DNA from 4 places in the Pseudomonas monsensis genome. Region 2 is predicted to be linked to each of the others. Evidence: riboswitches for the same ligand, from Rfam matches in the RefSeq annotation. Region 2 holds a riboswitch; each other region holds the start of a gene.
What was found. A riboswitch is a leader RNA that binds a small molecule or an ion and turns the genes downstream of it on or off. The one in region 2 is predicted to bind cobalamin.
Positions count from the first base shown of each region.

Region 1: linked by a shared signal. The riboswitch ahead of cobO (cob(I)yrinic acid a,c-diamide adenosyltransferase) and the one ahead of HV782_RS13410 (CbtB domain-containing protein) in region 2 are both predicted to bind cobalamin.
Region 3: linked by a shared signal. The riboswitch ahead of HV782_RS12815 (ABC transporter substrate-binding protein) and the one ahead of HV782_RS13410 (CbtB domain-containing protein) in region 2 are both predicted to bind cobalamin.
Region 4: linked by a shared signal. The riboswitch ahead of HV782_RS16920 (TonB-dependent receptor plug domain-containing protein) and the one ahead of HV782_RS13410 (CbtB domain-containing protein) in region 2 are both predicted to bind cobalamin.

Region 1 covers NZ_CP077087.1:2,101,351-2,108,694, forward strand. The annotation lists gene hda (DnaA regulatory inactivator Hda) at 1-255, shown strand, start outside; gene HV782_RS09205 (C40 family peptidase) at 483-1,097, shown strand; gene HV782_RS09210 (C40 family peptidase) at 1,317-1,853, shown strand; gene HV782_RS09215 (PQQ-dependent sugar dehydrogenase) at 1,982-3,295, opposite strand; gene HV782_RS09220 (hypothetical protein) at 3,362-3,946, opposite strand; cobalamin riboswitch at 4,110-4,341, shown strand; gene cobO (cob(I)yrinic acid a,c-diamide adenosyltransferase) at 4,423-5,034, shown strand; gene HV782_RS09230 (cobyrinic acid a,c-diamide synthase CobB) at 5,031-6,380, shown strand; gene bluB (5,6-dimethylbenzimidazole synthase) at 6,428-7,078, shown strand; gene cbiB (adenosylcobinamide-phosphate synthase CbiB) at 7,075-7,344, shown strand, end outside.
Region 2 covers NZ_CP077087.1:3,076,879-3,084,222, forward strand. The annotation lists gene HV782_RS13400 (cobalamin biosynthesis protein) at 1-233, opposite strand, end outside; gene HV782_RS13405 (CbtA family protein) at 230-931, opposite strand; gene HV782_RS13410 (CbtB domain-containing protein) at 943-1,140, opposite strand; cobalamin riboswitch at 1,260-1,481, opposite strand; cobalamin riboswitch at 2,154-2,363, shown strand; gene cobW (cobalamin biosynthesis protein CobW) at 2,464-3,537, shown strand; gene cobN (cobaltochelatase subunit CobN) at 3,541-7,344, shown strand, end outside.
Region 3 covers NZ_CP077087.1:2,918,858-2,926,201, reverse strand. The annotation lists gene HV782_RS12840 (ABC transporter ATP-binding protein) at 1-687, shown strand, start outside; one part of gene HV782_RS12835 (IS3 family transposase) at 788-1,049, shown strand; one part of gene HV782_RS12835 (IS3 family transposase) at 1,049-1,929, shown strand; gene map (type I methionyl aminopeptidase) at 2,253-3,044, opposite strand; gene HV782_RS12825 (ParD-like family protein) at 3,041-3,268, opposite strand; gene HV782_RS12820 (Ppx/GppA family phosphatase) at 3,578-4,513, shown strand; cobalamin riboswitch at 4,555-4,747, shown strand; gene HV782_RS12815 (ABC transporter substrate-binding protein) at 4,892-5,905, shown strand; gene HV782_RS12810 (FecCD family ABC transporter permease) at 5,914-6,918, shown strand; gene HV782_RS12805 (ABC transporter ATP-binding protein) at 6,915-7,344, shown strand, end outside.
Region 4 covers NZ_CP077087.1:3,839,006-3,846,349, forward strand. The annotation lists gene HV782_RS16910 (zinc-binding alcohol dehydrogenase family protein) at 1-362, opposite strand, end outside; gene HV782_RS16915 (LysR family transcriptional regulator) at 473-1,363, shown strand; cobalamin riboswitch at 1,408-1,613, shown strand; gene HV782_RS16920 (TonB-dependent receptor plug domain-containing protein) at 1,705-3,642, shown strand; gene HV782_RS16925 ((2Fe-2S) ferredoxin domain-containing protein) at 3,642-4,001, shown strand; gene HV782_RS16930 (ABC transporter substrate-binding protein) at 3,998-4,924, shown strand; gene HV782_RS16935 (PLD nuclease N-terminal domain-containing protein) at 4,975-5,178, shown strand; gene ltrA (group II intron reverse transcriptase/maturase) at 5,754-7,175, shown strand; gene HV782_RS16945 (NAD(P)/FAD-dependent oxidoreductase) at 7,309-7,344, shown strand, end outside.

The sequences.
Region 1 (7,344 bases), 980 kb from region 2:
TTGAAATCGCGCCTGACCCTGGCGTTGATTTTCCAGATGCGTCCTCTTTCCGATGAAGACAAATTGCGTGCGCTGCAATTGCGCGCATCCCGTCGCGGTCTGCACCTGACCGATGAAGTCGGTCATTTTATTTTGACGCGCGGTACCCGCAGCATGAGTGCATTGTTCGATCTGCTCGAACAACTCGATCAGGCCTCTTTGCAGGCCCAGCGCAAGCTGACTATTCCTTTCCTCAAAGAAACCCTGGGCTGGTAGCCAAACCCGCTGAAACTGCGGCTTGCAGCGGGTTTTGCCATATTTCAGGCGTCAGAAAATCCGCTTTCCTGCACGGTTGGCAGGCTGCGTATCGGTTCAAATGGGCTTAAGCGCTTAGATGTAAACGAGAAACCGAGAAGTCACAAAAAGGTCGATTGAATTTGCAAATGAGGTCGATAGCGGGCATAGTCTCGGCTTCTTTACAACTATCAGCCACGGTCGTGCCCATGCTAAATCGCTTCGCACCCCTCGTGCCTCTCGCACTCGTCACCCTGTTGTTCGGTTGCGCTGCTCATTCTCCAGTTCAAGAGCAGCCTCAACAGGTTAAAAATTCTGCCACTGCCCAGTCTTCCGTTATTTTCCAGGAAGAGCTGGACACCGAAAAAGAGCTGTCGGACTTCAACAAGAAGCCGTATGAGCTGCCTGTTCTGGCCGACAGCATTCTCGAACGCGGCATGTCCCTGATCGGTACCCGTTACCGTTTCGGCGGCACCTCTGAAGCCGGTTTCGATTGCAGCGGTTTCATCGGCTATCTGTTCCGTGAAGAAGCCGGCATGAACCTGCCGCGCTCCACTCGCGAAATGATCAACGTGGATGCCCCGCTGGTCTCGCGCAGCAACCTTGAACCGGGCGATCTGCTGTTCTTCGCCACCAACGGTCGTCGCGGTCGTGTGAGTCACGCCGGGATCTACCTGGGTGACAACCAGTTCATTCACTCCAGCAGTCGTCGCAGCGGCGGTGTTCGCATCGACAGCCTGGGTGACAGCTACTGGAGCAAAACCTTCATTGAAGCCAAGCGCGCCTTGGCGATGGCACCGACCGTGGTCACCGCTCGCAAGTAATTCCCCGTTGTCGCCACGTCCGTGGCGACCAAAACGGCGCCGGCAACCGAGTAGACCCAGACTTTACAAGGTGAAGTTAAAGTCTTACTTGAAGTTTGTCGTATAGCCGCTAGAATCCTGTATCTATATTGATGGCAAACCGCCTGCGTGCTCCGCAGGCGGTTTTGTTTTCTGTCCATCCGGCAGAGAAAGCCGCAGCCAGATCAGGATGTTCTGCTTATGACGATGTCGGCCCGCCTTGCTTTGATCTTCTGCGCAGCGCTGCTCAGCGCCTGCGCCAGTCGCACACCACCGCCCGCGCCTGTGGTGCGCGCCCCGGTAGTGTTCGGACCCTCCCAGTCATTCTCGCCCGCTGCTGAAGACGTGCTGTTTCGCGCCCTGGGCCTGGTTGGCACGCCTTATCGCTGGGGCGGCAATACACCAGACTCCGGGTTTGATTGCAGTGGTCTGATCGGTTTCGTCTACCGTGATGCGGCGGGTATCAGCTTGCCGCGTTCCACGCGAGAGATGATCGTGATGCAGGCGCCGAATGTCGGCAGGGACGGCTTGCAGACCGGTGACCTGATCTTCTTTGCCACCAATGGCGGTTCGCAGGTCAGTCATGCGGGGATTTATGTCGGGGAAGGGCGCTTCGTGCATGCGCCGGCAACCGGCGGTACGGTGAAGCTGGACAGCCTGTCGAAGGCGTATTGGCAGAAAGCGTATCTGAGTGCCAAGCGCGTGTTGCAACCTGAGCACCTGGCGCGTAACCCTTAGTTCAATGACTCACCCTCCAATGCAGGAGTGAGCCTGCTCGCGATAGCGGTCAATCAACAGTGATGTTGAAGATGACGCTGTCATCGCGAGCAGGCTCACTCCTGCAGTTGTTTTGGTTCAGGCAAAAGTTATTTGGCGGACGATACTCGCCACACTTTGTTGCCCACATCATCGGCCACCAGCAAGTCCCCTTGCTGGTCGATCACCACGCCCACCGGGCGACCTAGCGCATTCTCATCCTTGTCGAGGAAACCGGTCAGCACATCCACCGGTGTTCCGTTCGGTTTGCCTGCGCTGAACGGGACAAAAATCACTTTATAGCCACTGTGCGGCTTGCGGTTCCATGAGCCGTGCTGCCCAATGAACGCGCCTTCCTTGAACTGCGCCGGCAGGCTATTGCCCTCGGCGAACGTCAGACCCAGCGAAGCGGTGTGCGGGCCTACGGCATAGTCCGGGGCGATGGCCTTGGCCACCAGATCAAGGTTTTGCGGTTTCACGCGCTCATCCACATGCTGCCCGTAATAGCTGAATGGCCAGCCATAGAAACCACCGTCCTTGACCGAAGTGATGTAGTCCGGCACCAGGTCGCTACCGATTTCGTCACGCTCGTTGACTGCCGTCCACAGTGCGCCCGTGGTGGGTTCCCAGGCCAGGCCGTTGGGGTTGCGGATGCCCGAGGCGAAGATCCGGTGATTGCCAGTGGCGCGATCCACCTCCCAGATCGCTGCGCGTCCTTCTTCTTTATCCAGACCGTTTTCGCCGACGTTGCTGTTCGAGCCGACGGTGACGTACAGCTTGCTGCCGTCCTTGCTGGCGATGACGTTTTTGGTCCAGTGGTGATTCAGCGTGCCGCCCGGAAGATCGGTGACCTTGATCGGCTGCGTCTTGATCTCGGTCGCGCCGGGTTCGTAGTGAAAGCGCAGCAGGCGATCGGTGTCGGCGACATACAGGTCATTGCCCACCAGTGTCATGCCGAACGGCGAGTTGAGGTTTTGCAAAAATACTGTGCGGGTCTCCGCTACGCCGTCGTGATCGGCATCGCGCAGCAGGGTGATGCGGTTCGGGCTCGGCACGCCGGCACCGGCCTTGCCCATGACTTTTTTCATGACCCAGCCACGAATGCCGCTGCTGTCGTCCGGTTTCGGCGGCGCGTTGGTTTCCGCTACCAGCACGTCACCGTTGGGTAGTACGTAGAGCCAGCGCGGATGATCGAGGCCTTCGGCAAACGCGGCCACTTGGGTGCCGGCCGCAGCGGTTGGTTTGCCGCCGGCGGGCCAGCCGACTGCCGGAGCGATGTTCACTGTCGGGATCAGGGTCTTGTTCGGTTCGGGCAGTTTCGGTGACGGGCCGGTGCCGTCGGAGACTTGCAGGCTGGAGGATTCACCGCAGGCGGTGAGCCCTCCGGCGAGGGCGATGACGAAAGCGAGTCGGGTTTTGCGCATTACTGATCTTCCCTATGAATGCATTCCTAATCATAGAGGAGCTGACGCGCCCGATGGTTCAACCGCTTAGCCACGGGCCTCTTTGAACAGCACGGCGATGCCCGGGTGATAGTTGCCGGCTTCGCTGCGCAGTTTTCGGTAGGCGTAAGGGAAGTACCAGGCGACCGCGCAGGTGTGTTCCTTTTGCAGATCGTCGACCATGTCCTGCAATTCTTCAGGGCTGGCGCTGTGCTGGGCCTTTTGCGGGGCGACGAACAGGCAGCCAAGCCGCAGATCACTGGCGTAGCTGATGCGTTTGGCGTCGCTGGTAATGTCCTGCAGGGCCTGGGTCAGGTTGAGGTTGTTGACCCGTGGCCAGCGCTGCGTGGCCTGAATGAAGGCGCGGTCGTCAGTCCCGGCGATAAACAGATCGGCGCGGGCGTTGCGCTCGCCATCCTCGTTCTGTTTGCGGGTGGGTGTCTGGCCGAGGGTCACCAGCTCGGCCATCCAGGCTGCCGCCGAGAGCAATCCGAGATTAGCGTTCTCGTCATGCCAGTAAGGCGTGTCGCTGTCGCCGCGCACGGCGTTGTAACGGTCGATACAGTCAAACCAGCGTTCAAGCACCGGGCGCAGGAATTCCAGGCGCGGGTTGCTGATGATCATGCCTTGCATCGTCATCATCCTTATTGTTGTGATGGGCTTTTCCGAGAAAAGCATGGCTCTTTGATATCACTTGTATCAGTGTGGCACAAGATTGGCGTCAGATAATTGATCGACGGCAGTTATTCGACCGATGTCCCCCTCTTTAATTGACGCTCCACCCCCAACCCTCTAACCTTCGCGGCTTGTTTCAGGTGCTCTGTGACACCCCGTCGACAGAGTGAAACAGGGAAGCCGGTGAGGGTTGTCTTCGCGCGAAGAGCCACCACAATCCCGGCGCTGCCCCCGCAACGGTAAATGAGTAAAAGCTGCGCCTTGAGCCACTGCCTCGACAGAAGCGGGAAGGCGCGCAGCCAGGCGCATCGCCGCTCATGAGCCCGGAGACCGGCCTGATCCATCCAGCGGCATCACGGTGGGCGATGCCAGGCTTTTTGCCGTCTATTCTTGTGCCTGCCCGCCGTTATTCAGCCTCAACGGAGAGCTCCCCCATGACTGATTCCCCCGAGCGTGATGAACGCCATCTGGCGCGCATGCAGCGCAAAAAAGCCGTGATCGACGAGCGCATCGCCAACTCGCCCGATGAGTGCGGTCTGGTGCTGGTGCTGACCGGCAACGGCAAAGGCAAAAGCAGTTCGGCGTTCGGCATGCTTGCCCGCGCGATGGGCCACGGCATGCAGTGCGGCGTGGTGCAGTTCATCAAGGGCCGTAACAGCACCGGCGAGGAACTGTTTTTCCGCCGCTTCCCGGAGCAAGTGCGCTTTCATGTGATGGGCGAGGGCTTCACCTGGGAAACCCAGGATCGTCAGCGCGATATCGCCGCCGCCGAAGCGGCGTGGGAAGTGTCCCGCGAACTGTTGCGCGATCCGTCGATCGGCCTGGTGGTGCTGGATGAATTGAACATCGCCCTCAAGCACGGCTACCTTGACCTCGATCGGGTACTCAGCGACTTGCAGGCGCGTCCGCCGATGCAGCACGTGGTCGTCACCGGTCGCGCAGCCAAGCCGGAAATGATCGAGATGGGTGACACCGTCACCGAAATGGGCATGCTCAAACATGCCTTCCAGGCCGGCATCAAAGCGCAGAAAGGCGTCGAACTTTGAATCAGCCACGTCACTGCCCGGCGGTGTTGATCGCCGCGCCGGCCTCCGGTCAGGGCAAGACTACCGTCACCGCTGCGCTGGCGCGTTTGCATCGCAATCAGGGGCGCAAGGTACGCGTCTTCAAATGCGGCCCGGACTTTCTCGATCCGATGATTCTCGAGCGCGCCAGTGGTGCGCCGGTGTATCAACTGGACATGTGGATGGTCGGCGAGCAGGACAGTCGGCGTTTGCTGTGGGAAGCGGCCGCCGAGGCCGATCTGATCCTGATCGAAGGTGTGATGGGCCTGTTCGACGGCACGCCATCAAGCGCCGATCTGGCGCGGCATTTTGGCGTGCCGGTACTTGGCGTGATCGACGGCACCGCGATGGCGCAGACTTTCGGTGCGTTGGCGCTGGGCCTGGCGAAGTATCAACCGGATCTACCGTTCGCCGGCGTGCTGGCCAACCGCGTCGGCACCTTGCGTCACGCGCAATTGCTCGAAGGCAGCCTCACGGAAGGCCTGCGCTGGTACGGTGCATTGTCCCGCGAAACCGGAATCGAGTTGCCGAGCCGGCACCTCGGTCTGGTGCAGGCCAGTGAGCTCAATGACCTGGATCTGCGTCTCGACGCGGCCGCCGAAGCATTGGCCAGCAGTTGCGAGGTAGCGCTGCCACCGGCCGTGGAATTTGCCGCGCCTGAAGTCATCACTGCCGAACCATTGCTCGAAGGCGTGCGCATTGCCGTCGCCCGCGACGAAGCCTTTGCCTTTATCTACGGCGCCAGCCTCGACCTGTTGCGGGCGATGGGCGCCGAGTTGAGGTTCTTCTCGCCGATCCGCGACACGCAATTGCCCGAGGCCGACAGCCTGTATCTGCCTGGCGGTTACCCGGAACTGCACCACGCGGCGCTGTCGCAAAACACCGCAATGCTCGACGCGATACGCGCGCACCATGCGGCCGGCAAGCCGTTGCTCGCCGAATGTGGCGGCATGCTCTATCTGCTTGATTCGTTGACCGATGTCGAAGGCCGCCGTGCCGAACTGCTCGGGCTGCTGCGCGGTGATGCGGTGATGCAAAAACGTCTGGCGGCACTGGCGCTGCAAGCGGTGGACCTGCCGGAAGGTTCGTTGCGCGGCCACACCTATCATCATTCGCTGACCACCACTGAGCTGACACCGATTGCCCGTGGCTTGAGCCCGAATGGCGGACGCGGGGCCGAGGCGGTTTATCGCGAGGGGCGGATGACGGCTTCGTATGTGCACTTTTATTTTCCGTCGAATCCTGCTGCGATTGCCGCATTGTTTGCGCCAGATCGTGACGCCGCCTTCGCGAGCAAGCTCGCTCCCACAGGGGATCGCGTTTCTTGAGCAAGCACCCCGTCCAATGTGGGAGCGAGCTTGCTCGCGAAGAGGCCATGACCGACAACGCATTTACCGAGGCCGAGCGCCAAGCCGTCTATCGAGCCATCGCCGAACGCCGCGACATGCGTCACTTTGCCGGCGGCACGGTCGAACCGGAGCTGTTGCGCCGTCTGCTCGAAGCCGCGCATCAGGCGCCGAGCGTCGGTCTGATGCAGCCGTGGCGCTTCATCCGCATCAGTGATCGCACCTTGCGCGGGCAGATCCAGAACCTCGTGGAAGAAGAACGCATCCGCACTGCCGAAGCCCTTGGCGAGCGCAGCGATGAGTTCATGAAGCTCAAGGTCGAAGGCATCAACGACTGCGCCGAGGTGTTGGTCGCGGCGCTGATGGATGATCGCGAAAAACATATTTTCGGTCGCCGCACGTTGCCGGAAATGGACATGGCCTCGTTGTCCTGTGCGATCCAGAACCTGTGGCTGGCCGCTCGCGCCGAAGGCCTGGGCATGGGCTGGGTGTCGCTGTTCGAACCGCAGGCGCTGGCCGATCTGCTGCAACTGCCGGCCGGGGCCAAGCCGCTGGCGGTGTTGTGTCTGGGGCCGGTCAAGGCATTTTATCCGGCACCAATGCTGGTCCTCGAAGGGTGGGCGCAGGCGCGTCCGCTGAATGAGTTGCTGTTTGAAAATTTTTGGGGAGTGAGTCAATGAGTGTGGCGTTGTTGAGTGTCGCCGCCGTGGCGCTGGATGCGCTGCTGGGTGAACCGAAACGCTGGCATCCGCTGGTGGCGTTCGGCAATTTCGCCGGGCGCATCGAGCAACGTTTCAATGCGGGCGGGCGCGGCTGGCGCAGCCATGGGGTCACCGCGTGGGTGATCGCCGTGCTGCCGCTGACGCTGCTCGCCACCGCGTTTTCCTGGGCGCCGTACGTGGGCTGGATCGTCGAGATTCTCGCGCTGTATTGCGCCCTCGGCATG
Region 2 (7,344 bases):
GCCAGTTCTGCGCTGCTGAAGTACAGCAACGGCAGAGCCAGTTGTGCGGCAAGTTCCTGCAAACCCGGTTCATCACGCTTGAGGTCGATACTGGCCAGGGCCTTGACTGCCTCAAGTTCAATGCGATGGGCCTGCAAGGCCTGATCGAGTAACGCGCGCAGCGTGCTGGCCGGGCAGCCACGCTGGCAGCCCAGGCCGACCACAAAGGTCGACGCTGCGCGGTCATTCATCATGCGTGGTAGTGACCATCGCTTTTGCGGCGGAACAACCACGCGCTGATCAGGCCCAGGGCCAGCCAGAACGCCACGTTGGTCAACTGCGAAGCGATTTTGAACTGGGCTTCAAGTGCTTCAGGGGCGAGCATGGAATGCACTTCCGGTTGTGGCGCGCCAATCACATGTGGCACCGCAAGGATCGCTACCCCGAGGATCTTCATCACCCATGGACGGCTGAAGGCGATCAGCGCGAGGCCGACGGCCGTGGACGCGGCGGTACCGATCCACCACAGCTGCCGCGAGGCCAGATCGGCGGCAGCGGTGCCCGGCAATTCAGGCGGCAGGCCCAGCGTCGGGGCGAGGACGAAGGTGGCGTAACCAGCCAGGCCCCAGAGCAGGCCTTGCGAGGTTTTGGTCGGTGCACGCAGGGTGTACAGACCGGCGAGCATCAGCGCGAAACCGACCGCCACCACCAGATTGCCACCGGTGGTCGAGGCCACACGCTGCCAGCCGTCTTCCGGCTCCCAGGCTTCGGCATCGTGGGTGTGCGCCGCGGTGCCGGCAGCGTGTTCGTGGACCGCAACAACCGGTTCGGCTTTTTCAAAGGTTTCAGCCTGCAGAATCAGTGGCGAAACCCAGAAGCTCTGCAGCAGCGTCAGGAGCAGGGCGGCCAGCAGCCCGGTAAAACCTGCGGTTTGCGCAATACGCTTGATCATGTCGGCAGGTCTCAGTGGCACGGGAACGCGGCGCTGTGGCGGGTATCGTGAGCGGCGTTGTGCACCGCTTCGATGTGCGAAAAACCGGCGAAGTAGACGAGGCCGGCACCGAGGATCGAGGCGAAGAACGCCGCGATCAGGCGTTGGCTCAGTGTGGCGGTGCTGGCGATTTTGTCTGTGTTGCTGGCGGTGCTGCTGATGATCGACATGGCGCTTCCCTCTGGAGTGTCAGCGGGTGAATAGAGCGCATGAAAACCCTGCGAGTCAGGCACGCAGAGGTTCGAACAGCGCCCGCCCACCGCGGGTTGTCAGGTTCAGCGACGCAAATGCGCGCTGTGTGTTGCGGGCCGGTCTCCGGGCTCACGAGGGGTTGGCGTCAGGCCGACCTGCAAGCGTCACCTTCCCATGCCGCAGGGACACAGTGGATCTGACGCTTCGCTCGCTTACCGTTGCGGGGGCAGCACCGGACTGACATGGCTTTGAGTAAAGCACATGATTCACCGGTTTCCCGTTTCACCCTGTGAAGGGCACCCGTAACAAGTTGTGTAGGAGAGCATGTGGGGGGGAATTTAGTCAATTGAATGGGCATAACCGTTGCTGCGGGTGTTGTTGATTGGGCTCCCGCCCTTACGGTGGGTCACTTTTTCCAGACGCCGGAATGCCGGCCCAGCGAAAAATAACCAAAAAGGCTGCCCCCGGCGTCAGTCTGCAAGAGCCTGGTCGGCTTTCAGGCCGCTATCGCTGGCAAGCCAGCTCCCACAGGGGTTGAGTGCATTCTGTTAGGGATTGGTCGGCTGGCTGGCCGTCATCGCTGGCAAGCCAGTTCCCACAAAAAAACAAAGGCAGCCCACAGCCCACAGCCCTTGCTTCTCACCACTCAACACAATGAGCGTTAGCTCGAGTACCGCTTTTGATCTCAGCGCCCGTCGGCAGGCTGAGTGGAGGGATTTAGCCGGGGGTGGGAGCGTAGCGACCGTTTGGCGCAGCCAAACACATCGAGAGGAGGTGCAGCGAAGCAAACCGGAGGCGATGCCCCCCGGATAGATCCCGGAGCGAAGGGACCCGAGCCTAGGCGAGGGCCGAACGTCAGGGTAAAGCCTTTTTGGTTACTTTTTCGGCGTCTGGAAAAAGTGACCCGCCGTAAGGGCGGAACCCTAATCAGCAACACCCGCAGAAACGGATACGCCCCCAATCCAAACATTGACCCATCCCCACACCATGCGTAGCCTTGCGCTTTCGAGGTTCTTCGGCACATGCCGAAGCTAAGAAGGGAACGCGGTCAAAGCCGCGGCTGCCCCCGCAACTGTGAACGGTGAAGTTCGCTGCCACGCCACTGCCAGCTCGATCAAAGAGCCAGCGGGAAGGCGCAGCGAATGCCAGGCCAAGCCTGAACGCCGTCAGCCAGGAGACCTGCCTCGTCACAGATTCTCACTACAACCGGGCGGGGTGATCCGGTGGCGAACGCTTCCGGCGCGCATGCGCGTTGCCGGTTCTCGTCCCGTATGCCCGCCGCTTTGCCAAAGGGCATACCGATGAAAACACTGGCCAAACTCCCCGTCACCATCGTTACCGGCTTCCTCGGTTCGGGCAAAACCACGCTGCTGCGGCATATGCTCGACAACGCCCAGGGCCGTCGTATCGCGGTGATCGTCAACGAGTTTGGCGAGTTGGGCATCGACGGCGAAATCCTCAAGCAATGCACCATCGGTTGCACCGAAGAAGAAGCCACCGGCCGGGTCTACGAACTGGCCAATGGCTGCCTGTGCTGCACCGTTCAGGAAGAGTTCTTCCCGGTGATGCGCGAACTGGTGGCCCGTCGCGGCGATCTCGACCATATCCTCATCGAAACTTCCGGGCTGGCCCTGCCAAAACCGCTGGTGCAGGCTTTCCAGTGGCCGGAAATCCGCAGCGCCTGCACTGTTGATGCGGTGATCACCGTGGTCGACAGCCCGGCCGTGGCCGCCGGCACTTTCGCTGCGTTCCCGGATCAAGTCGATGCCCAGCGCAAACTCGATCCGAACCTCGATCATGAATCGCCGCTGCACGAACTGTTCGCCGATCAACTGGCCAGCGCTGACCTCGTCATTCTGAACAAAGCCGACCAGACCAGCCCTGAAGATCTGGCGCGTGTACGCGCTGAAGTCGCCGAAGAACTGCCGCCGGCGGTGAAAATCATCGAAGCGAGCAACGGTCGTCTGCCGCTGGACGTGCTGATCGGCCTCGGCGCCGGTTCCGAAGAACACATCGACAGCCGCCACAGCCATCATGATCACCACCATGGTGAAGGCGATGACGACCACGATGACCATGATCACGACGCCTTCGATTCGATCTCCATCGAACTGCCGCAAGCCGACGAAAGCCTGCTGCTCGACGCACTGACGCAACTGGTGGTCAAGCACGGCATCCTGCGTGTCAAAGGTTTCGCCGCCATTCCGAATAAGCCAATGCGCCTGCTGATTCAAGGCGTGGGCACGCGTTTCGACAAGCATTTCGACCGTCAGTGGGGCGCCGATGAAGCGCGCGTCACCCGTCTGGTGCTGATCGGTCAGGAACTCGACGCCGCACAACTCGAAGCGCAACTGCGCGCCGCGCTCAGCGTTTAAACCATGCACCTGCTCAGGACCCAGCCCGGCGGTTTCGTGTCGGATGACAATATCGCCGACCTTGGCCAAACCCCCGCCGAGCTGGTGATCCTGTGCAGCGGCGATTCCAGCCTGGCGCTGCTCGCCGAAGCCGCGCAGCAGTTGCCCGAGGATTACCCGAGCCTGCGTCTGGCCAACCCGATGCAGGTGCAGAATCACGCGTCGGTCGATCTGTACGTCGACGAGGTGTTACGCCACGCCAAGGTGATTTTGATCTCGCTGCACGGCGGCATCGCTTATTGGCGCTACGGCGTCGAGCGGCTGGTCGAGCTGTCGGAGCGCGGCGTGCAGGTGATTCTGGTACCGGGCGATGATCGCCCCGACCCGGAGCTCAGTGACCTGAGCACCGTGCCCGCCGAAGATCGCGACCGCCTCTGGCAGTTCCTGCGTCAGGGTGGCCTGGGCAATGCACTGGATTTCTTTCATTGCCTGGCCAACCGCTGGCTCGCCCGTGATTACCTGTGGGGCGAGCCGCAAGCCTTGCCGCGTACGGCGATTTATCACCCGGACAAAACCAGCGCCGCACTGGCTGACTGGCAAGCCGACTGGCTGGCGGAATGCCCGGTGGCGGCGGTGTTGTTTTATCGCTCGCATTTGCAGGCGGCCAATACCGCGTTCATCGACGTGTTCTGCCAGCGCTTGCAGGCGGCGGGGCTCAATCCGCTGCCGATCGCCGTCGCCAGTCTGAAAGAGCCGGGCTGCCTGAGCGTGGTCGAGGATTGGCTGGATGAAGTCGAGGCAGGGGTCATTCTCAATACCACCGGTTTCGCCCAGTCCAGCCCGGAAGCCCCGCACCTGCGGCCGTTTCGCCGCAACATTGCGGTGATTCAGGCCATCTGCGCCCAAGACAACGAGCCCGGCTGGCGCGACAGCGAGCAGGGGCTGGGCCCGCGCGATCTGGCGATGCACATTGCCTTGCCGGAACTCGACGGACGCATCATCAGTCGGCCGATCAGCTTCAAGGATCTGGCCTGGCGCAGCGAGCGCAGCCAGTCCGATGTGGTCTGTTACCGTGCGCAGCCCGAACGCATGGATTTCGTCGCTGAACTGGCGCGGCGCTGGATCGACCTCGCGCGGGTGCCGAATGCCGGTAAGCGCATCGCACTGGTTCTCGCCAATTACCCGACCCGTGACGGCCGCATCGGCAACGGTGTCGGTCTCGACACGCCGGCGGCGACGCTGAACATCCTGCGTGCGTTGCAGGCTGAGGGATATCCGGTCGCGGCAGAGCTGCCGGGCAGCGGCACCGAGTTGATTCAGCAATTGCTCGGTGGCGTCAGCAACGATCTCGAGACGATTGATCTGCGCCCGTGCCAGCAAAGTCTGGCGATGGATGATTACCTGGCCCAGTTCAACGCACTGCCCGAGGCCAATCGCACGGCCGTGACCGAGCGCTGGGGCGCGCCGCAAAACGATCCGATGTGCCGCGACGCACGCATGATGATCGCCGGCCTGCGCTTCGGTCTGACTTTTGTCGGCATTCAACCGGCGCGCGGCTATCAGGTCGATCCGAGCGCGGTGTATCACGACCCGGATCTGGTGCCGCCCCACGGCTATCTGGCGTTCTATTTCTGGTTGCGCAAGACCTACGGCGCCCACGCGGTGATCCACGTCGGCAAGCACGGTAACCTCGAATGGCTGCCGGGCAAGGGCGTCGGCCTCTCGGAAAACTGCTGGCCGGACGCACTGCTCGGGCCGCTGCCGAACATCTATCCGTTTATCGTCAACGATCCGGGCGAGGGCGCCCAGGCCAAACGGCGCACGCAAGCGGTGATCATCGACCACCTGATGCCGCCGCTGACCCGCGCCGAAACCTACGGCCCGCTGCGTAATCTGGAGCTGCTGGCCGACGAGTATTACGAAGCGCAACTGCTCGATCCGCGCCGCGCCCGGGAGCTACAGCGCGACATTCTGCAACTGGTGCGCGATACGCAGATCGACCGCGAACTGCAACTCGATACCGCGCTGGACAGCGATGCCGACGCAGCGATCTGGTTGCCGCGCCTCGATACGTATCTGTGTGATCTGAAGGAATCGCAGATCCGCGACGGTCTGCACATTTTTGGCGAATCGCCGACCGGGCGTTTGCGGAACGATACGTTGCTCGCGCTGCTACGGATTCCACGAGGCGACGGCAAAGGCGCGCAATCAAGCCTGTTGCGAGCACTCGCCAAAGCGTTCGAACTCGGATTCGATCCACTCGATTGTGTGCTGGCCGATCCATGGACAGGCCCGCGTCCCGAGGCGCTGCAATCGCAAATCGACGAAGTCTGGCGCACTGCCGGCGACACCCGCGAACGCCTCGAACTGTTTGCTTCGGACCTGATCTCCCAAACACTACAAATCCCTTGTAGGAGTGAGCCTGTTCGCGATGGCGGTGTGTCAGCCAACATTGAGTCCACTGACACACTGCTATCGCGAATAGGCTCACGCCTGCAAGGACCGCGTTGGGCGGAGGTCAGTGCAATCATCGACCATCTGCGCGAAGTCGTCGCGCCACGCCTCGATGCCTGCGGCCCGGCAGAAATGCGCGGCCTGCTCGACGCCCTCAGCGGTCGCTTCGTCCCCGCTGGCCCCAGCGGCGCACCCAGCCGTGGTCGTCTCGACGTGTTGCCCACCGGACGCAACTTCTATTCGGTGGACGTGCGCAACCTGCCCACCACCACCGCGTGGCGTATCGGTTTCCAGTCGGCCACATTGATTCTCGAGCGGCACCTGCAGGATCACGGTGATCACCTGCGTCAGCTCGGCCTGTCGGTGTGGGGCACCGCGACCATGCGCACCGGCGGTGATGACATTGCTCAGGCCATGGCCCTGATGGGCGTGCGTCCGGTGTGGGCCACCGGCAGTCAACGGGTGGATGATTTCGAGATTCTGCCGCTGAGCCTGCTCGATCGTCCGCGAGTCGATGTGACGCTGCGGGTATCGGGTTTCTTCCGCGATGCCTTTGCCAACCTGATCCGCCTGTTCGACGCCGCCGTGCAAGCCGTGGCGGCGCTGGACGAACCGGACGATCTCAATCCGCTGGCCGCCAGGGTGCGTGCCGAACGCGAAGCCTTGCTGCAATCGGGCCTCGACGAAGACACGGCGCGGCGTCAGGCCGGATGGCGGATTTTCGGCGCCAAACCCGGTGCCTACGGGGCCGGTGTGCAAGGCGCGATTGATGGCCGTCTGTGGCAAACCCGCGAGGATCTCGCCGAGGTCTACTTGAATTGGGGCGCCTACGCCTATGGCGGTGCCGACGAAGGCACCGCCGCCCGCGAGCAATTCGTCCAGCGCCTGAGTCAGGTGCAGGCAGTGTTGCAGAATCAAGACAATCGCGAGCACGACCTGCTCGATTCCAACGATTATTACCAGTTCCAGGGTGGCATGCTCGCGGCGGTGGAAACCTTGCGTGGCGAAGCGGCGGTCAGTTACCACGGTGATCACAGTCAGCCGGACTTGCCAAAGATTCGTACCCTGAAAGAAGAGCTGAACCGGGTGATCCGCTCGCGTGCGGCGAATCCGAAGTGGATCGACGGGGTCAAGCGCCACGGCTATAAAGGCGCGTTTGAACTGGCGGCGACGGTCGATAACCTGTTCGCGTTCGACGCCACCACGCAATTGATTGATGATCACCAGTACGCATTGCTGGCCGATGCCTACCTGCTGGACCCGGCCACCCGGGATTTTGTTCGCGAGCATAACCCGCATGCGTTGCGCGACATGACCGAGCGGATGCTGGAAGCGCAGCAGCGCGGGATGTGGCAGGAGCCTGGGGCTTATAAA
Region 3 (7,344 bases), 160 kb from region 2:
ATCGCCCGGGCGCTGGTTTACGAGCCACGCATCCTGTTGATGGACGAACCGCTCGGTGCACTGGACAAAAAACTGCGTGAGGATTTGCAGGATGAACTGCGTCAGCTGCATCGGCGCCTGGGCATCACCATCGTCTACGTGACCCACGATCAGGAAGAAGCCATGCGTTTGTCGCAACGCATCGCGATTTTCAGTCACGGCAAGATTGTCGGGCTGGGCAGCGGTTATGACCTGTATCAGAACCCGCCGAATGCGTTTGTCGCGTCGTTTCTCGGTAATTCGAACTTCCTCAAGCTCAAGGCGCAAGGCAATGCAGCAGCGAGTTTTGAGGGGCAATCGTTGTCGATTCGACTGACAACCGGGTTGCACACGGATCAGGATGTGTTGCTGATGGTGCGGCCGGAGAAAGCCTTGGCACTGAGCGTGCAGCAGGCGAGCGATGAGCCGCTGCCGGCGGGCTGGAACGAAGTGTCAGCGAAGGTCGTGGAAGTGCTGTTCCTCGGGGAGAGCCAGACTTGCAGCGTGGTCACTTCGGGCGGGACGTCGATGACGGTGAAAGCGTTATCGGCGGCGGGCATGCCGCTCAAGGCTGGCGACCCGGTGCGGGTGCGCTGGGCCACCGCTGATGCCTGCGTCTACACCGAATGGACCGAAAGTGACCTGAACAAAGCGGCCGGCGCCCACTGATAGCGTGTTGCCTGTGGGATTTACCCCCTCACCTGATCTGGCTTAATGATTCTGGACACCCTTAAAGGGCGGTAATCTACGCCCAGCGAAGAGGTGGCATTTGACTAGACGATATTTTTCGACAGATTTCAAACGGGATGCGGCTTGCCTGGTTTTGGATAAAGACTATTCGGTGAGTGAAGCCTGCGAAGCAATGGGCGTCGGACCTACAGCACTGCGTCGCTGGGTTGAGCAGTTGCGAGCTGAGCGCAACGGTAAGACGCCTGAGAAGTCCAAGGCCATGACTCCTGACCAACAACGCATCCAAGAACTGGAAGCAAAAATCCGACGGATTGAGCGAGAGAAGGAAATCTTAAAAAAGGCTACGGCTCTCTTGATGTCGGATTCCCTCGATCAGTAAGGCTGGTCGAGGAATTAAGCGAGCAATATCCAAGATCCGAGTTGTGTGGCGTGTTTGGTATCAACCGCAGCAGTTATTACGAGCGTCTGAAACAGCGGACAAAAGTGGATGCCGAGCGCGAGCGCCTCAAGATCAAGGCTGCTGAATTACATAAGCAAAGTCGCGGTTCAATGGGCGCGCGCAGCCTGTCAAAGGCGTTGTGTAACGAAAAGGAGTCGGTAGGTCGTTACATGGCTCGTAGCCTGATGCTCGAGATCGGATTGAAGAGCCAGCAACGACGCAGACATCGTTACAAACCTAGCGGCGCAGAGGCTCAATACGCCCCCAATCATTTGGAGCGTAAATTCAACGTTGAGGCGCCCAATCAAGTGTGGTGTGGCGATGTGACTTACATTTGGGCCGGTACTTACTGGGTTTATCTGGCTGCGGTACTAGACCTGCATGCCCGACGCGTCGTCGGTTGGGCGATATCCAGAAGTCCCGATTCGGCTCTGACCTGTAAAGCGTTGAGGATGGCTTTCGAGTCGCGAGGACGCCCTGAAAACTTGATGTTCCATTCGGATCAGGGTTGTCATTACAGCAGCAAAATGTTCCGAGAAACGCTGTCGGAGATGCGAATAAAACAAAGCATGAGTCGACGAGGAAACTGCTGGGATAACGCTCCGATGGAACGTTTCTTTGGCAGTTTGAAATCTGAATGGATACCCAAGGTCGGTTATCGAAACGAAGATGAAGCCAGTAGCGATGTGCTGCGCTACCTGACCCACTATTACAATCGGATCAGGCTACACAGTCACAACGGCTACCGAACTCCGGTAGACATGGAAGCCCTGGCGGCATGAAAAGGGATAAAACCCTATAACTGTGTCCAGGATCGTTTGACCAGATCAACCCCAGCCCTCCCCCCCAGGGGGGGGCGAGGGGGAAAGGGAGCCGATCTCCGTGCTGTTCAAAATCCGGGTTCGACTCGGTATCCCAAGTCGGCGTCCCTCGAAAGAACACCTCAATCAGTCCCTCTCCCTCAGGGAGAGGGAGCCAATCTTCATGCTGTTCAAACCTGAGTTCGACGCAGCACTCTCAGGTCGGCGTAACTTGTCCAAACAACCCGGTCAGTCCCCTCTCCCTCCGGGAGAGGGCCAGGGTGAGGGAAACAGTCGACGCGGTATCAGACGATGGCGCGGTAGCCTTCAATCTCATCCGGCCACGCCGTGAGGATTTCAAACCCCGTCTCCGTCACCGCCACCATGTGCTCCCACTGCGCCGACAACGAGCCATCCTTGGTCAGCACGGTCCAGCCATCTGGCATGTTCTTCACATGGCGCTTGCCGGCATTGAGCATCGGCTCTACGGTAAAAATCATCCCCGCCTTAAGCTTCATGCCCTGATTGGGAAAACCGTAATGCAGAATCTGCGGCTCATCGTGATAGACCTTGCCGATCCCGTGGCCGCAGTACTCGCGCACCACGCTGAAGCCTTCCCTCTCCGCCAGACTCTGAATCGCATGGCCGATATCGCCCAATGTGGCGCCCGGCTTGACCACCCGAATACCCGCGCACATGGCCTCGTAGGTGGTGTTGATCAGGTGCTGCGCCTCAGGCGTCGCCTCGCCGACCACGTACATGCGGCTGGTATCACCGAACCAGCCGTCCTTGATCACCGCGATGTCGAGGTTGACGATGTCGCCATTCTGCAACGGCGTACCCGAGGGAATACCGTGGCACACCACGTCGTTGACCGAAGCGCAGACGGTTTTCGGGAAACCGTGATAACCGACGTTGGCCGGAACCGCTTTCTGCACATTGACGATGTAGTCGTTGCACAGCCGATCCAGTTCGTCGGTGGTCACACCGGCCTTTACATGCGGCACCAGCATCGCCAGTACTTCAGCGGCGAGTTGACCGGCGGCGCGTGATTGCGCGATCTCGGCGGGCGTGTTGATCTTGATCTGGTTTCTCATGCGCTGACGGCTTCCTGAGTCAGTTGTTGCAGATCCAGCCCGCCGTTCTGTTCGGCGCGAATCAGCAAGCGGCAAATGGCGCTGTGGTCGAGGTTGGGGTGCAGCTCGGCGAGCATGCCGATGCGCATCCAGTGCTCGGCCTGCGCGTTGATCGAGCGGCTGAGTGCATTGCTGGAGATGCGCAGGTTCTCGTGCATGTCCTCAGAAATCTTTACGATGCCCATATATGAATCCGATACGTTGTGTATATGGATCGTATATTAGCCAAGCCTTACGCGAAATTGCAAACGCACACAATCTGCAGGACGTAGCGCGGCAAATCGCAGGCAAAAAAAAGCTGCCAAAAGAGGCAGCAAAAACTTTAAGAACACGCGATGTATTGGGCTCAGCATAGACGCCGGATAATGACAGTGTCATGACAGACACACATTCATTGAACCGCCCCGCTGCCGTCATCAGGATGTCATCAACTTCACGGCAGAATCCTCGCAAACCGTCTTGAGCCTTGAGACGGACGTTTTGCAAGGACTCCCATGAAAGAAGACGCCTCGCTGTTTGCCGCCATCGACCTGGGTTCGAATGCATTTCGCATGATGATCGGCCAGTCGGTCCGCAGCCGCAAAGGCTTCATGATTCAGGAGGTGAAAACCTTGCGCGAACCGGTGCGCCTGGCCGAGGGGTTTGACGGTGGCGCGCTGGACACCCTGGCGCTGGATCGCGGCTGGCAGGCGTTGGCGCGGTTCGGCAAAAAGCTGCGGGGGTTCGAAGCGGGTCGGGTGCGTGCGGTGGCCACCAGCGCCGTGCGCGAAGCCGACAATGCACAACTGTTTCTCGCCAGCGCCGAGCGGCATCTGGGCTTTGACATCGACGTCATTTCCGGACATGAAGAGGCTCGGCTGGTGTATGCCGGCGTGGCGCATGCACTGCCGACTGCTGACGACATGCGTCTGGTGGTCGATATCGGTGGCGGTTCCACCGAACTGATCCTCGGCCAAGGCTCGCAACCGTTGCTGACTGAAAGCATTGCCATCGGCAGCGGCACGCTGGGCGCGCGCTATTTTCCCGATGGGCGCATTACCCCCGGTGCCTTGCAAGAAGCCGAGCGCGTCGCCATCCTGCAATTTGAAAAAGTCGCCCGCCGCTATCGCGCGCAAGGCTGGCAGCAAACCATTGGCTCATCCGGCACCGCGCGCATGCTCGCCAAGGTGCTCAAGGCCAATCGCCTGAACGACTTCGGCCACGACGGCATTACCTACGGTGGGCTGTTGCGCCTGTCGTTACTGCTGCTGAAAGTGAAGAACGTCCAGCAACTGAAACTCGCCGGCCTGCAAGCGCACCGCCAGAGCATTCTGCCCGGTGGCCTGGTGTTGATGCTGGCGGCGTTCAAGGTGTTCGGCATTTCGCAGATGGTGCCGTCCGAACCCGGCCTGCGCCTGGGCGTACTGCACGGTTTGATGAGCAAGCATTAATTCCCCTCCGGCAGATTCGTCTCCCCTAAAGCGGCTCGATCGACTACCATGCCGCCGCCGGTTTCCATACGGAATTAATAGGGAATCCGAGGTGCGTCAGCGCATCGTTCGGAACTGCCCCCGCAACTGTAGGTGCTGAGCCTGCTCCACGACTGCCACTGGGTGAACCCGGGAAGGCCGGAGCACGGGCGATGACGCATCAGTCAGGAGACCTGCCGGCACAGTGACTACTAACCGGCGGGGTGTCCGGGAAGGACATCGTGCCGTGCGCGTCTTCGTTTGATCAGCAGCCTTGCGCTGTTGCCATGACTGCGTTCGCTGGTGTGTTTCCAGACCGTACTCTCCCCGCCTTGCGTACGGTTCCCCTGGAGACTGCCCATGCTGCTGCCCCGCGTTGCCATCCTGCTCACCGGCCTGAGTCTTTGCGCGCTCGCCCATGCAGCGCCGACGACCTATCCACTGACCGTCGAGAACTGCGGCAGCACCCTGACCTTCCAGCACGCCCCCACGCGCACCGTCACCATCGGCCAGGCTGGCACCGAAATGCTTTACGCCCTGGGCCTGGGCGACAAAGTGGTCGGCACCTCGCTGTGGTTCAACGACGTGCTGGCCACGTACAAGGCGCAGAACGACAAGATCGAACGCCTGGCCGATAACGAGCCGAGTTTCGAAGCGGTGATCGGCAAGCGCCCGGAACTGGTCGCCGTGGAGCTGGAATGGATGGTCGGCCCACAAGGTGCGGTGGGCACGCGCGAGCAGTTTCACGAGCTGAAGATTCCGACGTACCTGCTGCCCTCCGATTGCGAAGCCAAGGACAACCTCGTCGGCGCCGACGGTACCCGGCTGGCGCCGTTTCGCATCGACACGATTTACAAGAGCGTGAGCCAACTGGCGCAAATCTTCGATGTGCAGGACCGCGGCCAGCAGCTCAATGAACAACTCAAGGCCAGCCTCGCCCGATCAGTCGCCACGGCTCAGGGCAAACAATTGAAAGACGCAAGTGCCGTGGTCTGGTTCTCCAGTGCGCAGATGGACATCGAGCCCTTCGTGGCCGGACACAAAGGCATTCCCGATTTCATGCTGAGTACCCTCGGCGTGCGCAACGTGGTGCAATCCGATGAAGAGTGGCCGACGGTCGGCTGGGAAACCATCGCCAAGGCCAACCCGACCTTCATCGTCATCGCACGCATGGATCGCCGGCGCTTCCCCGCTGACGACTATCAGAAGAAACTCGCCTTCCTGCGCAGCGACCCGGTGACCCGCAACATGGACGCGGTGAAAAACAACCGCATCATCATTCTCGACGCCCTGGCCATGCAGGCCAGCCTGCGCACGTTCGATGGCATCGAGCAACTGGCCACGGCCCTCAACGGCTATGACCTGTCGCAATGAATAAAAGCCTGATCCGCGCACTACTGGCCCTGACGACACTGTTGATCGCCGTGCTCGCGGGGGTCGCCATCGGAGAGACGTCGATTGCTCCGGACGTGGTGCTAAAAGTGCTGGCCAACAAGCTGTGGACCGCCGGGCATGCGCTCGACCCGATCGACGAAGGCATTGTCTGGAACTACCGCCTGACCCGCGCCCTGGTCGCCGCCGCGTGCGGTGCCGGTCTGGCGACGTGCGGGGTGATTTTGCAGTCGCTGCTGCGCAATCCGCTGGCCGATCCCTATTTGCTCGGCATCTCCGCCGGGGCCTCGACCGGCGCGGTGATGGTGGCGCTGCTCGGGATTGGCGCCGGGGCGATTTCGCTGTCCGCCGGAGCTTTTGCCGGCGCGGTAACGGCGTTCGTGCTGGTCATTCTGCTGGCCCGTGTCAGCGGTTCGGCCAACGGCACCGGGCAGATCATTCTCGCGGGGATCGCCGGCTCGCAGCTGTTCAATGCGCTCACCGCGTTTCTGATTACCCGTTCGGCGAGTTCCGAGCAGGCGCGCGGCATCATGTTCTGGCTGCTCGGTAATCTCGGCGGCGTGCGCTGGCCGTCGGTGTGGCTGGCGGTGCCGGTGGCCCTGTTCGGCTTGCTGGTGTGCCTGTGGCATCGGCGCGCGCTGGATGCATTTACCTTTGGCGCGGATTCGGCGGCGTCCCTCGGCATACCGGTGCGGCGGGTGCAGATTGTGCTGATCGGTTGCGCGGCGCTGGTAACGGCGGTGATGGTGTCGATTGTCGGTTCGATCGGTTTTGTCGGCCTGGTGATTCCCCATGCGGCGCGTCTGTTGCTCGGCACCGGGCATGCCCGTCTGCTGCCGGCCAGCGCATTGGGGGGCGCGGTGTTTCTGATTGCCGCCGACGTGCTGTCGCGCACCCTGATCAAGGGTCAGGTGATTCCGGTCGGTGTGATTACCGCGCTGGTCGGCGCGCCGGTGTTTGCGCTCATCCTGATTGGCCGGAGATCGGCTCGATGAACCCGGTGTTGAGTTGTTCCGGGCTGACGTTCAAGGTGCGCGGCGCCGAGTTGCTTGACGGTGTCTGCCTGGAGGTCCAGCGCAGCGAGACCCTCGGCATCGTCGGGCCCAATGGCTCGGGCAAATCCACTCTGTTGAAACTGCTTGCCGGATTGCGCGAGCCGAGCGTTGGCGAGGTTCTGCTCGAAGGCCAGCCCCTCGGGAAAATGCCCCGGCGCAGCATTGCGCAAAAACTGGCGGTGGTCGAACAACAGGCCGACACCGACGACGGCATCCGCGTATTCGACGCCGTTGCACTGGGGCGCACACCGTGGCTTTCAGCGCTGCAGCCGTGGTCGCAGGTGGACGACGCCATCGTTGAACAGGCGTTGATCGACGTCGATGCGCTGCACCTGCGCACGCGTGTCTGGCGTCACTTGTCAGGCG
Region 4 (7,344 bases), 760 kb from region 2:
GCATCGGCGGCACTCAACGAGCGCGGCTTGTGCCCGACAATCCGCTCGTCCACCAGATGCCGTTCGCTGTAGCTGCCGGTGCGGGCAATCGAGCCGGCATAGAACACTTCATCGCCGGGCTGAAACAGCGTCACGTCGGCGCCGATTGCACGGACAACACCGACGGCGTCCCAGCCAAGGATTTTCGGTTCCTTGGTGAAAGTGCCGGCGCGGACTTTGGTATCGACCGGGTTGACCGCCACTGCGCGCACTTCCACCAGCAGGTCTCGCGGGCCAGGCGTGGGCTCGGGGATGTCGGTGTCCTGCAACGATTGCGGATCTTCGATGGGCAAGGCGTGTTGGGTAAAGGTGATGGCTTTCATGGGATCTCTGATTCTGAAGGGCTGTGGCAGTCACTGGCCGCCATCTTCGGCTTCCCTCGGGCAAAGAAAAACCGGCAGAATGCGCCAACACTTTCACTGCAGGCGTGAAAATGATCCGCATCGACGATCTCGGTTTATTCACCCGCAGCGCCGCGCTGGGCAGTTTTACCGCTGCTGCGCTGGAGGCTGATTTACTGCCCGGCCAGGTCGCTGCCGCGATCAAGCGGCTGGAACGCGAACTGGATGTGCGCCTGTTCGCCCGCACCACCCGCAGCCTGCGCCTGACCGCCGAAGGCGAGCAGTACTTGCCCACCGCCCACGCGGTGCTCGAAGCCCTCAAGCAGGGCGAGGACAATTTGCGGGGGGAAAACGCCACCCTGCGCGGCGTGTTGCAAGTCACTGCGCCGTCGGATCTGGGACGCAATATCCTGCTGCCGTGGCTGACGCAGTTCCGCCGCCAGCACCCGGAGCTGACCTTGCGATTGGTGCTGTCGGATCAGATGGTCGATCTGTTTCGCGACCCGGTGGACGTGGCGATTCGTTATGGCGCCAACGTGGATGCCAACTACGTAGCGCTGCCGCTGGCACCGTGGAACCGGCGGGTGCTGGTCGCTTCGCCTGAATACGTGCAACGCCACGGCCAGCCGCAGACCCCGGATGAACTGCTGGATCATCAGTGCCTGCTCTATTTGCAGACTGGCCGGGTCTACGACAAGTGGAACCTGGGCAATCAGACCGTGCAAGTCTCGGGACCGCTGTTCAGCGACGACGCCGACGTGGTGCGGCGCTGGGCGCTGGACGGCGAAGGGATCGCCTACAAATCCTGGCTGGATGTCAGCGCCGACATCGCGTCAGGTCGCCTGCTTGTATTGCTGCCGGAGCAACCCGGCGAGACCTCGCCGTTGAGCCTGGTATGCCCGCATCGCAAGCAGATCACCCCGGCCGTGTCACAGCTCTATACGTGGCTGAGCAGCCAGTTTGCGGCGCTGAAACCGATGTGAGCAGAAGTCCCGTCAGAAGTTGACGAACGCTGTTGCGAGTGTTCAGATGCGGGCCTGTTTCAGGTGCCCCCTGCCGCCGTGCTTGGGGTGAAACGGGAAACCGGTACGTTCATTGCGAACAAGTCCGGTGCTGCCCCCGCAACGGTAGGCGCGTGATGCTTTCGACAGACCACTGTGGCCAGACGGCCATGGGAAGGTGAAAGCCTCGATACGCGCGAGCCCGGAGACCGGCCTGAAATGCGTTTGGCAAAATCCTGCGGTGGGCGGGCATGGGCCGGTATTGGCTGTGCGCGATGCCTTCTCCTGCATGCTCTTCTGCGAAGATCCTTTTCGAGAAGACAATGATTCGACCTTTCAACACTTCTGCACCAACCCTGCTGTTCGGCTGCCTGCTCAGCCCTTTGCTGCTGGCCGACGACACGCCACTGCAACTCGATCAGCAAATCGTTTCCGCGCCGTCAGTGGAATCCACCACCGTCGCCGACATGGCGCAGTACGGCAGCAAAATCGAGAGGGTTTCCCGCGAACAAATCGAACGTGCCGGCCCCGGCGCCGATGTCAGCCGTGTCCTGCAGATGTTCATTCCCGGCCTGTACGTGGCGCCGAAAAACGGCCCGTTCGACTACGGCACCTATTCGTTGCTCGGCGGCCGTAACGACGACACGCTGATCCTGCTCGACGGTGTGCGCCTGAACAATCGTCTGTACGGCGGCCTGTACCTGGACACCCTACCGGCCAACGCCATCGAACGCATCGAAGTGCTCAAGGGCGGGCAAAGCCTGCTGTTCGGCACCCAGGCGGTCTCGGGGGTGATTAACATCGTCACCCGCAGCCCGCAATCGCGCAAAGCCGCCGGCGAAGTGAATCTGGGCGTGGACAGCTTTGGCGGCACGACCGAAGACGTCCGGGTCGAAAACATCTTCAGCAACGGTTTCGGCGAACTGGGTTTGCTCGCCTATGCCAGCCACAACGTCTCCGACGGTTACCAGCCGTACCGCAACCGCGACATGAAGAACGTCAGCGAGAAAAACCGTGCCTACGAAGTCACCACCTTCGGCGGCAAGGCGATTCAATCGTTCGCCGATGACGCGCGGCTGGAACTGTTCTATCAGTACGCCGACGCCAACCTCGATTTCGCCCGCCCGCTGAACAACCACAACACCACCAACGACCGTGTGCAGCAGATCGCCACGGCGACCTTCGAACAGACCGTCAACGAGCGCGTGAGCTACTTCGTCAAAGGCCACATCAACGACTGGGACACCCGCTACACCCGCGTCAACAACGTGGATGGCGGCGGTACCAAGGTCATCAACCACAACGACTACTGGGGCTTCACCGATTGGGGCGTACAGGCCGAAGGCAAGGCGCTATTGCCCGGCGGTCATGTGCTGGTGTTCGGCACCGACAACCAGTGGTTCAAGGGTCAGGACGATGTGCTGGTGATCGACAACGACAAGGCCGAAGCCCACGCGATCTACACGCAGTTGCGCCCGCAGATCGCCGCCCTGCCCGACTGGCACCCGAGCCTCGGCATTCGTCACGAAGCCATGAGCGGCGGCGATGGCGCCACGGTCGGCATGCTCACCTCGCTGTACGACCTCAACGATAACTGGGCCGTGCGCGGTCAGTACGGCAGCGCCTACAAACTGCCGAATGCCGAGCAGTTGTTCGTCAACGAGCCGGGCGACGAGATCGGCAACCGCAACCTCAAGCCGGAGAAAAGCCGCAACGCCGAACTCGGTGTCGACTACCAGGGCTTTCTGCTCGAGCGCGAATTCAGCGCCAGCGTCAGCCTGTTCAAACGCAAGATCGACGACCTGATCACCCTCGACGGCATGCAGTGGGTCAACGGTGAGGGGCAGATCCGCATGCGCGGTTTCGAGGCCGACGCGAAACTGGCGCTCACCCAGCGATGGAGCCTGCAAGCGGACCTGACGCGCAATCTCACCGAGTCGCGCAGCGGCGTGAGCATCAACGACATCCCGGGGTTCTTCGCCCGCTCAAGGGTGGGTTATGAGTCGGAAAATCGTATGTGGGGGGCCGGGGGCGCGATCCGCTACATACGCGATATCAAGAGTTCGAAGCAGGTGCAGTACGGCAACTATTCGGTGGTCGATGCCGATGCTTATCGCTACCTCGACCACGCCCATCAGCACCGTGTAAGCCTGCTGATGGAAAACCTGTTCGACCGCGATTACGTCACCAGCCGTTCGAACAATGTCGATAATCTCGGCCGGCCGTTCACCTCTGAAATTCGCTACACGTACCGCTTCTGATGAGTGAAATCACCAAGGTCGACGGCGTCGATACTCATCCGGACTGGTCGCAAGTGCCCGATCACGCGCGCCATGTGTTCCTCTGCACCGGCCCGCGCTGTACTCAGCGCGGCGCCTTGCAGTTATGGAAAACCCTGCGCCGGCATCTGCTCGCACACGATCGCATCGAGACACCGGGCGGCGTGTTACTGACCCGCACTCATTGCCAGTTTCCGTGCAATCTCGGGCCGATCGTGACGGTGTATCCGGAACGCTTCTGGTACAGCGTGCATAACCGGCAGGAGGTGCAGCGCCTGGTCGAGGTGCATCTGCTGGGCGGTGAAGTGGTCGAGGATTTGCTGATCCGGGGGCGCACATGAAGCCCTTGTGGTGTGCACTGGGCGCCCTGCTCTGCTCATCGGCGGCTATGGCTGACAACGTGCGCAACTGCGGCGAGCACTGGCAGGTTTCCGCTTCGCCGCCCGCGCGCATCGTCGCGCTGAATCAGCACGCAGCTGACCTCGTGCTGGCGCTTGATGCCGGATCATCGCTGGTGGGCGTCGCGTATCTGGACGACACCGATGCCGGCCAGCGCCCAACCGCGTATTTCGGCGTGCCAGTGATCGCACGTCAGTATCCATCCAGCGAAGTGTTGTACGCGCAACAGCCGGATCTGGTGATCGGTGGGTTCGCCACAGCCTTCGGTGACGGCGTCACTTCACGCTCGGCGCTGGCGCGCAACGGCATCGGTTCCTACCTGCTGGAATCGGCGTGCAACGGGCATTCGCTGGATTACTTCGGGCATGTGCGCAATGACCTGCTGAACCTCGGCGCGTTGCTGCACAAACAACCGGAAGCCAAGGCACTGCTGGCCGCGATGGAGGCCGACCTCGCCAATGCCCGAGCCTTGGCCGGCACGCAGAAACCGCTGTCAGTGTTTTACCTGGACAGCGAAGTCAAAGGCCTCGACAGCGAAGGACGGCGCGGTTTTGTCAGCACGTTGCTGGACGCTGCGGGCGCGAAAAACCTGTTCGCCGAGATCAATCAATACCGGGTCACCGTGAGCCGCGAAACCCTGCTGGTCAGCGACCCGGACGTGATTCTGCTGGCCGATGCCGACTGGTCGCCCGCCAGCCGCAAGCGCTACCTGTTGACCCACGACCCGGTGCTGTCGCAACTGCGTGCAGTGCGCGAAAACCGCCTGATCGTTATCCCCTTCACCCAGCTGTTGCCCACCGCAGCCAGCGGTCGCGTGGCACTCGAACTGGCCCGACAACTCAACACCCTGCAAAAAAATAAATGAACCCGCCACCGCACCGGTCACCTAACCCTAAGACCATCAGGAGGTAGCCAATGCAAATCGAAACCGTGTGGATCGTACTGGCGGCAGTTCTTCTGCTCATCGAACTTTGGGCCATCAACCGGGTGCGCAAAAGCGAGGGAAAATCCAGCAACAAAGGCGTGTGGATCGTGCTGATCGTGTTTGTGCCGTTGTTCGGCCTGATTGCCTGGGCGCTGGCGGGGCCGAAACAAGTCACTCAGCGGTCGGCGTCCTAGTCTTCTGCTGATCAGTTGCCGGGCAAGGACAAACTCGAAGAACCCGGCGTGCAAATGCAAGCCATGAAGGCCAGTTGCAGGAAGGACGTGGCAGCGCAAGGCTTTGCGAATGAAGGGAAGCCCGACATCAGTCGGGCTTTTTTTGTGGGTGCGCCAGGCATGGCGCGTTGCGCGCAAGCGCAACCAGCTTGGCTGTGGTGGCCATGCTGGTGACTTGGAGGTGAAAGTCCTCTACACACCCGGCAAGGGGAAGTGTTAGCCAGAGGCAAGGGTGTCGCGGGCGACCGCGAATCTGAAGGAAGCCCGAGGCAAAATGCTGGCCTGACGAACAGGAAGCGGATAGAGGCGGCGCAGCGGGGTAAGACGGCCCAAATCGTCAAAGCCCAATACTTGCACGGAACGCTGTGACGTAAATCCGACAGGCATAAGCAGGAAGGTCGCGCGAATTACCCTGGGAGATCTGCACGTTTGCCACTGTGCTACCGAGCGTCGAGAGGCGACGGGATGAACGTGCAGAAGTCAGCCGAAGCCGTAGTAAGTGACGAGTAACTCCGTCACCAAGGGCCGAACAGGTTATGCCGTCAGTAGGCGTCAGAGTCTCGTTGAGTACCGAAATGCAGAAATTTCTCCCAGAGAAGACTGTCACTCCGAGTCCCGGACAGAATCCGAGGATGACGGCTGACAGCGCACAGGTATCACCGGCGGCTGTGACGTGGACGAACGCGGAGCCGGACACGCTGATGGGGCGGGTGCTTGCACCCGCCAACCTCAAGCGTGCGTATCAACGCGTAGTCAGCAACAAGGGCGCACCGGGTGCCGATGGCATGACGGTCGACCAATTGGCAGGCTACGTGAAACAGTATTGGCCGATCCTCAAAGCTCGGCTGCTGGCCGGCGAGTATCACCCGCAAAGTGTACGCGCCGTCGACATCCCCAAATCCAAAGGCGGAACACGGCAGTTGGGTATTCCCTGCGTCGTGGATCGCCTGATCCAGCAGGCTTTGCTGCAACAGCTCACGCCGACCTTCGATCCGTTGTTTTCGGACTACAGCTACGGCTTTCGTCCGGGCAGAAGCGCCCATCACGCCATCGAAACAGCCCGTGACCATGTGGCGGCGGGACACCGTTGGTGCGTGGAGCTTGATCTGGAGAAGTTCTTTGATCGGGTCAACCACGATGTGTTGATGGCCCATGTTGCGCGTCAGATCGAAGACAAGCGGGTGCTCAGGCTCATTCGCCGTTACCTCGAGGCCGGCATGATGGCGGGCGGGATCGTCAGCCGACGGCAGGAAGGGACGCCGCAAGGCGGCCCGCTCTCGCCGTTGCTGTCGAACATCTTGCTCAACGAACTCGACCGCGAACTGGAACGACGGGGCCATCGCTTCGTACGCTATGCCGACGATGCGAACATTTATGTGCGCAGTCATCGTGCAGGCGAACGGGTCATGGCCAGTGTTGAGCGCTTCCTGACTCAGGGCCTGAAGCTGACACTGAATCGGGAAAAGAGCCGTGTGGCACGGCCTTGGGCCTGTGATTACTTGGGTTATGGGATGAGCTGGCATCAACAGCCGAAGCTGAGGGTCGCGAGCATAAGCCTGCACCGCCTGCGCGACCGACTCCGGGAACTCTTGCGTCGGATACGGGCCCGCTCAATGAGATATATCGTTGAGCAAATGACTCCCGTGCTGCGTGGTTGGGCTGGCTACTTCAAGCTGAGTCAGAGCAAGCGGCCACTTGAGGAGCTGGATGGCTGGGTGCGTCACAAACTTCGTTGCGTCATATGGCGTCAATGGAAGCGGCCCTCTACGAGGGCGCGCAACCTGATACGTTTGGGCCTCGACGAGGCGCGGGCGTGGAAATCGGCGGTCAATGGCCGAGGCCCATGGTGGAACTCGGGAGCGTCACATATGAATCAGGCGCTACCGAAGAAGCTATGGGATCGACTCGGGCTGGTCTCAATACTGGATACGATAAACCGGCTTAATCGCATAACCTGAACCGCCGTATACGGAACCGTACGTACGGTGGTGTGAGAGGACGGCGGTTGTGAAACCGCCTCCTACTCGATTCGCCAGGCACGCCTTCGTCGAGATGTAGTACCGTATGCCGGTCAACAACAGGGAGGTTGATATGGCTGACAGGACAGGCAAGCGCGTGGTGGTGGTC